DNA from 2 places in the Vreelandella sp. 162(4c) genome. Region 1 is predicted to be linked to the other one. Evidence: predicted binding sites of a transcription regulator. Region 1 holds the regulator's gene; the other holds the start of a gene.

Region 1 (4,925 bases):
TTGCTTCGATGGACATATGGGCAAAGGCAAGCGGGCTTGCCAGCAAACCAAAAGAGAGACCTACGACGGCTGCTTTTTTAACAAAATCGTTAAACATACTATTTACTCCTGGTGACCGTTTGATACCGCTGAAGTGAAGTGAGAAGGGCTCTCTGGCCAGATCTCACTGCGGCTAGCTTCACTACCTCTAGAGAGCATATGTAATGCCAACTCTCTTATAAAAATAAAATACTTATATAAATCAATAATTTAAAATAAATACATTGCGCACAATTATACGCCGCTAAAAACAAAAGCACGCTAATTACATGTGCACTAATGACACATGCGCAAAACTGTCTGTGCCTTTATGACACACTCAGCAAAATAAAAGGCTCGATGCCAACAAAGCGCTACGGCATCAATTCATAAAAAACAAAACATGGCATTGGATAGAGAGGCGCAAAGAAAGATCGGCGGAAAAGATAGGGGAGAAAGTAGCGGGGGAATAAGCGAGATAAAAAGTAGGCAGCAAAAATTAGGCCCCGCATTGCGGGGCCCGATATCAGAATTGGCTATAGGTAATAACTAACGCTAGCTTCCACTCCTTGTGCGGGGCTCCAACCTTGGAATTAACCCTGACTAGTGTTCTGATTGCCTACTGATTCATCCGTGAATCTTAAAAGCATTCTTGCTTTTGTAACATCCTGTTAATCGCTTATTCATTCTCTGAAAAGCTTTTAATGATATCTAAAAGGTCATAGATAATTAGCTACCGCCATTTTCTTCTACAAGCTCATCCTTGTCATACTCAGCATCGTCTGAGTGACTGCTTGATTGCGGATCCATGTCGCTGGCACCATCACCTTCGTCATGGGTTAAATCGTCAGTCATGTCTGTTGTATCACTGCCAGTTGAACTACCGGTACCTTGGGAATCCATCGGTTGCTCGTCAGCGGTAATACCTTGGTTTTCGTCAATCGCCGAATTTTCATCAGTTTGTGCAAAAGCTAATGGGCTTGCCATCAGACCAAAAGATACACCTAAAATGCCAGCTTTCTTGAGAAAATCCTTGGACGTCATATCCTACCTCCGATCGCTGTTTAGTACCGCTTAATGAAGAAAGAAAGGCTTACTGAGAAGCCAGCAATTCCTGCGGTCATCTTCCTTCAATCTGTACTCTGCAGAAGGCATGCCAAAAAACTGAAGAATATAAATAAAAACAACAAAATCAAACTCTTACTTAAAAATAAGTTATGCCAAAAAGGCATCAACTGAGTCACGACACAACGCTTTGAGCTGTGTAAAAATGGCACATGGGTAAAGCTTTACCAACCTTGCATGCCAATATTGCACATTGTTACAAATATTATGCGATGGAATGACTTGCTAAATTAAACAAGACGCGAGGGGGGGAAGGCGCAGCGAAACAACGCACCCTTGCCGGGAAGGGACTCAATTTGTAGTTGCGCATCGTGGCGCAATAGCACGTGCTTAACGATCGCCAAGCCTAAACCTGTGCCGCCAGTCGCAGTGCTGCGCCCCTTATCAACACGGTAAAAGCGTTCTGTTAGTCGGGGAATATGAACGGGATCAATCCCTTCACCGTTATCTTCCACATCGATATAGCCGCCACCAGTAGCGCTAGCTTTCCAGCGCAGGGTGATTTGGCTGCCAGCAGGCGTGTAGCGAACCGCATTAAAGGCAAGGTTAGAGACGGCGCTGCGAATCTCCTGTTCACTGCCTAACAGTCGGGCATCGCTCTCAAGGGCGACGGTAATGGTATGACGTTGATGCGATAGGGCCAGCGCATCATCACAAACGCTTTGCAGTAAAGGCTCGAGTGGCAGTGGATGATGATCTTGGCCGCCCTGGTCAATTTCCAAACGCGAGAGCAGCAATAAATCGTTGACCAGATTCTGCATCCGCTGGGTCTGTTCCTGCATTTGCTGAATACTACGTCCCAAGCGCGGCGGAAGCTGGTCGGAGATATCACTGTAGGTTTCCAAATAGCCGGAGAGAACGGTCAGCGGCGTACGTAACTCATGGGAAACGTTGGCGACAAAGTCGCGCCGCATCTGCTCAAGACGATGCAAGCGGGTGATATCGCGAGCCATCACTAAGCGTTCGTCGTCACCATAGAGGGTAATTTGATACTGCAGGATTCGCCGTTCATCAATCGGTGAGGTGAGCGTTAACGGCTCACTGTAGTTACGCGAATTAAAATAGCTGATAAAGCCCGGGTCGCGCAGCAGGTTGGTAATGTGTTGACCACGATCATGGGCGGTTTGTAGCCCCAGCATGGCGGTGGCGGCGCTGTTCCACCACTCCAAATCACCGTGGCGATCAAGCATGACCACGCTATCACGCATTGCTTCAGACGACTCTTGAATACGTGCCAAAGTAGCCCGCAGACGGCTTTGGGTGATGCGCTGACTTTTTTGATAGCGGTATAAACGATCGAATAGCTCGCCCCACATCCCGCGAGCGGCAGGCGGTTCATCGTTAGGGTGGAGGGTGAGCCACAAATAGAGTTCGCGTAACTGTCGTAAGTGGTAAAACAGGCATCCCGCAAGCCCTGCTGCGAGCCCCAGCCCAGCCGAGCCCAACAGCCAGCCCAAGCAAGTGCCCAGCGTGGCCAGCCACGCTATTCGCCACAGCTCACGACTCCATAAACGCACATTTACACCCGTGCAGAGAAACGGTAACCGGTACCCCGAACCGTTTGGATCAGGTTTTGATGCACGTCACCCAGCGCTTTACGCAAGCGGCGGATATGCACATCGACCGTGCGCTCTTCAACGTAAACATTGCCGCCCCACACTTGGTCAAGCAGCTGGCTACGTGTGTAAGCGCGCTCTTGGTGAGTCATAAAAAACTGCAGCAAACGGTACTCGGTGGGGCCCATTTCCAGCGCTTTGCCGTGGGCACTTACCCGGTGGCTCACCGGATCAAGCAGCAGGCCGTTAATCTCAATCGGGTCTTCAACGCCACGTGGCGTCGCACGGCGCAGCACCGCTTTTAGCCGTGCCACCAATTCCCGGGGTGAAAAAGGCTTGGTGATATAATCATCGGCACCGGCTTCAAGCCCTTGAATTTTATTATCCTCTTCGCCTTTCGCGGTGAGCATAATAATCGGGATTTCAGCGGTGGTTTCTTCACGTTTTAGGCGTCTCGCCAGCTCAATACCGCTAGTGCCGGGCATCATCCAGTCCAGCAGCAGTAAATCGGGTTGGTGGTCGACCACCATGGCATGGGCATCCTGGGCGTTATCCGCTTCGAGCACGCGATAGTCAGCCATTTCCAGCGCTACCGCGATCATCTCGCGAATCGACGCCTCATCATCGACAATCAGAACGGTCTTGGCGGTCATACCAGAGCCTCACGGTGTTCAAAGAAACTAGTTCAAAGAAAAACAGTTCAAAGATAAACAGATCAATGACATGTCAGTGACGATAACACCATGACTTGATGACAATTACATGACAATCGCCTCGATCAGCCAGCCGCAGGCCACCAACTTAGCGCGATACCGGCAAAAATCAGCAGTCCCGACCAGTGATTATTGAGAAACGCCTGGAAGCAGGCATCCCGCTCCTGGTCGCGAATTAAGCGCTGCTGATGCAGAAAAGTCGCTGCCATTGCCGCTAGCCCTAACCAGAAGAAACCACCTAAACCAACCCGCCAGCCTACCCAAGCCAGCAACCCCAGGGTGGCTAGCTGGAGTAAGCCGATAATCAAACGATCCGCATTTCCAAACAGCACGGCCGTCGATTTAATGCCAATTTTTAAATCGTCGTCGCGATCGACCATGGCGTACTGGGTATCGTAGGCCACTGTCCAGCACACATTAGCGCAGAATAGCAGCCATGCTTCCAGCGGCACGTGGCCGAGCACGGCGCCAAAAGCCATCGGAATTGCCCAGGAAAAAGCCGCGCCCAGCACCACCTGAGGAAAGTGGGTATAGCGCTTCATAAACGGATAAATAATCGCCAGCAGCACCCCGCCCAGCGAGAGCAGCACCGTAAACCAGTTGGTCAGTAATACCAGAATAAACGCAGCGGCCACCAGGGCGATAAACAGCAGTTGAGCTTCGGTTTCGCTGATACGGCCCGTCGCTAGCGGACGTTGTTTTGTGCGTTTCACATGCCCATCGAAGTGGCGATCCGCATAGTCATTGACCACGCAGCCCGCAGCGCGCATCACATAAACGCCGGCCACAAAAATCAGCAGCACATTTCGCCCTGGTACACCTTCCGCAGCCACCCATAATGCCCACAGCGTCGGCCACATCAAAAGCCATGTGCCTATCGGCCGATTCAAGCGCATCAGCTGTAAAAAATCTGCCACGCGAGCCCATCCCTTCGGCCGCAACAGTGAACGATCCATGCTTACCTCACGAAGAATAAGATGCAGGCGCTAGCCTAGCGCGAAGGCAGGCCAAGATCATCCGCCATCGCCGTCAAAAAATACTCTTGCACTAATAATGACAGACTGCCGTGCTTACAGCCGTGATAAAAAACAGAGCGCCTTCCCCAGGCACAGCCTTCCTGTATGCCGTTGACGCTAGCAAACTGGGGGGAATGCGTCGTTACTTCCAATGGCCCACGCACTAAACCCGGCTGGCGAAATAGCCAACTACCTAGCGAGCGCTCGCCCAAGCACTCTAGCCGTTGGCCCTTTACCTGTGAGAGCGGGGCGACCGAGCGCGCCACCACCCATGGCGTTCCATCTAAGCACAGCGCCACTTCCCGCAGCCAGGCGTAACGCTTGGCACCAATGCCCAGCGCCTGAGCCTCATCCTGGCGCGGCCAACCAACCCCCTGGCGCAGCAGTCGTACTCGAAACGGCTTCTCGCCACCTGCGACCATTAAGCGGGCGGTTAACGAGTCGGTGGAGGCAACCCACTGCCACCAGGAAGCACTCATCGCCGGGCGCGCCGCATC
Region 2 (4,925 bases), 200 kb from region 1:
TACGACGATGGACGAGATCAGCGGAGGCACACCCTATGGCGCATCAACCTTGGCGGCGACAGATGGCTCGCGGCAGCCGTCGGCGGTAGAGCTGCGCATTGCTGAATTTCAGGGTCAGCACGTGGCATCCATTGCGCGTTCGCTCAGTTCACACAACGATTAGAGGGGGAGGTGAGACATGCATCCATTAAAGGTGGTGTTTGTGCACGATGTTGTTTGCGGTTGGTGTTACCTTCTCTCTCCCCGGCTGCACTCGCTTGCGAAGCAGTTGAACCTGGATGTGCATCACCAGTGCTTTACGCTTCAAGCAAGTAGAGAAGCTATGCTAGAAGCCTTCGGCTCTATGGGTGATGCCAAAGAAACAATTCTCGGTCATTGGGAAAAATGCGTTGCCGCAGAGGATACCCCGCGTATCAACATTGATGGTATGCGTGCCCAAACCTTCGAGTATCCTCACGGGATGCCTGGCGCGCTGGCGTGTAAGGCGGCTGAAATGCAGGCAGGTCAACAAGGGCACTGGCGTATGTTTGATCGTGTTCAGTACGCGCACCTGACGGAGAGCCGCAATATCGGTGATAGCCAGGTGCTGCGATCACTGGCTGAAGAAATCGGGCTCGACATGGTTCGTTATGATCTAGACGTGCTCTCGGAAACAACTCAGCAGGCGGTGGAAAAGGATCACCACCTCGCGTCCAAGTTGGGAGTTCAGTCGGTGCCGACATTGATTGTTGAAGACAGATGGCTGATTAATGGTGCGCAACCGATAGAAAGCCTGCGTCTCCAGTTACAGGAAGTCCGCCAGCATATTGGCTGAATTTGTCGAGAGATTGCTGACGTTTTAACGTGAGGCTAGGGTCATAATTGAGCGCCCCGGCCCCACGCTTGCTCACATTACTGGGCGTTCAGGAAGTCCTCTACATCGAGCAGTATTAGCTCATTATCATCGGCGCGGCCTTGCTGGCGGCCAATCGAGAAAGGGTAGTTGTTGTCATTGGCGACCACGATGGTGCTCTCATCGACACGATCCACGTTCTCAATGGTCACAAAGGGAAAGTTAAAGGTGCCGTTGATCGTGCCGCGCGGTGCAAGGCCCTCTGGATCCTGGATGTCCATCAAGTCGATATAGGCGATTTTCTCAAGCACACCCTGCTCGTCCGTACGTTCGAGATCGACGAGATAGATGCGTTTGAACTCGGCAGGGTTGTCTGCCCACTCTTCTCGCGGGTCGCCCTGGCGGCTATCACGCTCGATGATCAAGCCGCGAGTTCCGCCAATGAGGTTGAAATCGCCGATGGCGTGATCCGCTGATTCCAAGGGGTAGTAGCGGGTTGTGTCGCCCCATTCGCCGGTTTTAGTGTTGAGCTCGAACATTCTTAATACGGGGGTGCCATCAATCGTTTCCGGGGCGTTGGCGTTGCTATCCCAGATGGGCTTTTCCAGTAAGGGGTAGAGGGTTGTTTGGTCTTCGGAGAGCGCCATGCCCTCATAACCACCGGAGCGAAACACCCTCACATCATCAGCGAGAGGCGCGCCAGGGTTCGGGGTGAGGGCAAAGGCATTGTCGGGGGAGCGCATCAGCGTCCCACCAGGATTGGTGGCCAGCACTTGCAGAACTTCGCCCTGATTATCCACCTGGATAATCCACGGGCCAAACTCATCGCCAATCCAGTAGCTATCGCCCACCGGCTGTATCGATTCAATATCGAAATCAGCCCCGGTTAAAAAACGACCAGGAGTGGCTTCATTCATAATCGGGAAGGGCACCTTGCGGTTTGGATCCGAGAGTTGAACGGTTTCCTCGATGATGACACGCCCAGTGTCCCAGTCGGTCTTTATGATGTTAAACATCAGAATGACGTCGGAGGAGTTCGCCTTGGAGCCAAAGCCGTTATCGGTCAACACCAGGAAACGGTCATTGCCAAGTGAGCGAATACCTGAAAAACCCTGCAGGGGCTGGCTGGGGAAGGGTAGCGCTAAGCCGGTGGCTTGCATGTTCGTATACAACTGCTCAACGCGGCCCTCTTGGCCAGTAAAACGGCCTGAGACGTTATAGTGCTCAGCGGCACCGGAAGGAGCTGCCACAAAGGTGCTGCCGGGTAGCTGGGCATGGCCGGACAATGTGGCGGGAAAACTCTGCTGGGCGTGTGCCGCACTGGTAAACGCAAAGGCGAGTAGAGCAGTCGCTAGTAACGGCTTTGTCATCACTATTTCACCATTTCGGAGGAAAAATTAGGGCAGGTGCAGCTTTTGCTAATTTTCATCCGTAATAGTGATAGTTGAATGACAAAGTGCAGACGTTTTAATGGCAGCAGGGTTTCACGTCGAGTCTGGCCCTGAGTCGTAAAATACGTCTTGCTCAACAGGCGTAAATATTAATAAATGGTGTGGCTTTCAAATACATTATTCAAAGAGGAAATGGCAATGGGATCATCGGTCAAAAAGGTACTGGTCTTTGCAGGCAGTGCCCGAGAAGCGTCACTGAACAAGCAGCTAGCCAAGCTGGCCGCCAAGCGTATTGAGGCGCTTGGCGGGGAAGCAACCTTTATCGATTTAAAAGATTATCCCTGCCCACTGTTTGATGAAGATATTGAAGCCCGGGGCGTGCCGGAGAATGTGCTGAAGCTGCGTGAGATTCTGGCGGATCACCAGGCAGTGATGATCGCTTCGCCAGAGTACAACGGCTTTATCACGCCGCTGCTGAAAAACACACTGGACTGGCTGTCACGACCTTATCAGGATACGCCGGGGCTCAAGTTATTTGCCGGTAAGTGGGCAGCGCTGGTGGCGGCTTCCCCTGGTGGGCTAGGTGGCATCCGTGCGCTACCGCTTGGTCAACAACTGTTAGCCAATCTGGGGCTGGTCGTGCTGCCACAGCCATTGTCGCTGGCGAAAGCTGGCAGCGCCTTCAACGATAGTGGCGCGTTACATGATGAAACCACGGGGCAGAAGCTGGATGCGCTGTGTCAGCGCCTAGTGGACTCACTGGCCGCCACCCACTAACCGTCCGGCTTTCGGGGGCTTACGCCCCCCTTTAGCATCCGATCCAGCTGGCGGTATCCAATGGCCTCAATGTAAGTACGGGTGTTTGAGTCGTTAAATGAGAGAGCTGGTCATGCCACTTGGTGACGGCGGGCTTCTTCCAGGTCGTAGGCGTTCTGCAAACGAAGCCAGTAACCTTCGCTCGTGCCGAAGACCTTGGCTAGACGTAAGTCAGTATCTGCCGTAATCGCTCGGCGGCCCAAGGTGATTTCACCAATGCGGGTCGCTGGGACGCCCATCTGCTTAGCCAGCGCATTTTTACTCAGCGCCATTGGCTGCATGAAATCTTCGTACAAAATTTCACCGGGATGGATATTAGGAAGTTTTGCCATTTTGTCACCTCCCTTTATGAGTGGTAATCGACTATTTCAATGCTAAGTCCCTTTTAGCATCCGATCCAACTGTCGGTATCCAATCGCCTCAATTAGATGCGGCTGGGTGGGTTTGGGTTCGCCCTGAAGGTCGGCAAGGGTCAGTGCTACACGCAGTACGCGGTGATAGGCGCGGGCGGAGAGCTTGAGCTTTTCCAGCACGCCCGCGAGCCAGGCGCGCTCTTCATCGTTAAGCGCGCAGGCGGCTTCCAGGGCTTTGCCGCTTAGCTGGCTATTCAGCGCGCCACGGGCCATTTGGCGTTCTCGGGCGGCCATCACCCGCTCGCGCACGGCTTCTGACGACTCGCCTTGGGTTTGTGCGGTGAGCTGCTCTGGCGGCAGCGCGGGCACTTCCACTTGCAGATCGATACGGTCTAGCAATGGCCCGGAAAGCCGTGCTTGATAACGCTGGATTTGGCTGGCGGTACACTGACAGCGCTGGCGTGGGTCGCCCAAGTGGCCGCAGGGGCAGGGATTCATTGCGGCTACTAACTGAAATTGAGCAGGGTAGCGACGTTCATGACTGGCGCGTGCGAGATGAATCTCGCCGGTTTCCAGCGGTTGCCGAAGTACCTCTAGCACATGGCGGGAAAACTCCGGCAGCTCATCCAAGAACAGCACGCCGTGGTGGGCCAGCGAAATCTCACCGGGTTTGGGTTTTGAGCCGCCACCTACCAGGGCGGCGCCGCTGGCACTGTGATGGGGCTGTCGAAATGGCCTTCTTCCCCAGTCCGCTTCCAGCGGTAACCCGCAAACCGAGCGCACAGCAGCGACTGCCAGAGCATCCTCCTCAGAGAGCGGCGGCAGAATGCCCGGCAGGCGGCTGGCCAGCATGGTTTTGCCGGTGCCAGGAGGGCCTGCAAACAACAGGTTATGCCCCCCGGCCGCCGCGACTTCCAGCGCACGGCGAGCCTGCTGTTGGCCGCGCACATCGGCAAGGTCATCCACCGGGGCGGTGGTTTTCACCGAAGCGCTGAGCTTGTGCGGGGGTATCTTCTCTTGAGCGAGTAAGTGCGCCACTACCTGCCAGAGAGTATCGGCAGGCAGCACCGGCAAATCGCCTGCCAGGGCGGCTTCATCGGCGCAGTCGCGGGGAATGATCAGTGCTTTTTTCGCCCGCCGGGTGGCCAGGGCAAAGGGCAGTATGCCCGGCACCGCGCGCAGCTTGCCATCCAGGGCCAGCTCACCAGCGCACTCCATACCTTCCAGCGCTTCCACGGGAATTTGCCCGGAGGCGGCGAGGATACCTAGGGCAATGGGCAGATCAAAACGGCCACCCTCCTTAGGTAGATCGGCGGGGGCGAGGTTTAAGGTAATACGGCGGGTATTGGGAAAATCAAAGCCTGCATTAACCAGTGCACTGCGCACCCGTTCGCGGCTCTCTTTTACCGCCGTTTCCGGCAAGCCCACTAGCGTTAGGCCCGGCAAGCCGTTGGCCAGATGTACCTCAACATGCACCGCCGGTGCATCTAAACCTACGCCTGCGCGCGTGGCTACGATGGCAAGCGTCATCGC

Evidence for each region. Region 1 encodes PhoB, which activates phosphate uptake and scavenging genes when phosphate is short. Its sites were predicted from a motif close to TGTCATANNNNTGTCANA; they were not measured.
Region 2: the regulator PhoB is predicted to act here: its motif matches at 2,269-2,286, upstream of AC4EYZ_RS13190 (esterase-like activity of phytase family protein).

Annotation. Positions count from the first base shown of each region.
Region 1 is NZ_CM176981.1:2,651,621-2,656,545, reverse strand. Features, by position in the region: gene AC4EYZ_RS12215 (hypothetical protein) at 1-97, opposite strand, end outside; gene AC4EYZ_RS12210 (hypothetical protein) at 748-1,062, opposite strand; gene phoR (phosphate regulon sensor histidine kinase PhoR) at 1,374-2,660, opposite strand; gene phoB (phosphate regulon transcriptional regulator PhoB) at 2,663-3,352, opposite strand; gene ubiA (4-hydroxybenzoate octaprenyltransferase) at 3,478-4,368, opposite strand; gene AC4EYZ_RS12190 (chorismate--pyruvate lyase family protein) at 4,404-4,925, opposite strand, start outside.
Region 2 is NZ_CM176981.1:2,853,820-2,858,744, forward strand. Features, by position in the region: gene wrbA (NAD(P)H:quinone oxidoreductase) at 1-163, shown strand, start outside; gene AC4EYZ_RS13185 (DsbA family oxidoreductase) at 179-814, shown strand; gene AC4EYZ_RS13190 (esterase-like activity of phytase family protein) at 892-2,202, opposite strand; gene AC4EYZ_RS13195 (NADPH-dependent FMN reductase) at 2,422-3,000, shown strand; gene AC4EYZ_RS13200 (HigA family addiction module antitoxin) at 3,111-3,371, opposite strand; gene AC4EYZ_RS13205 (YifB family Mg chelatase-like AAA ATPase) at 3,414-4,922, opposite strand.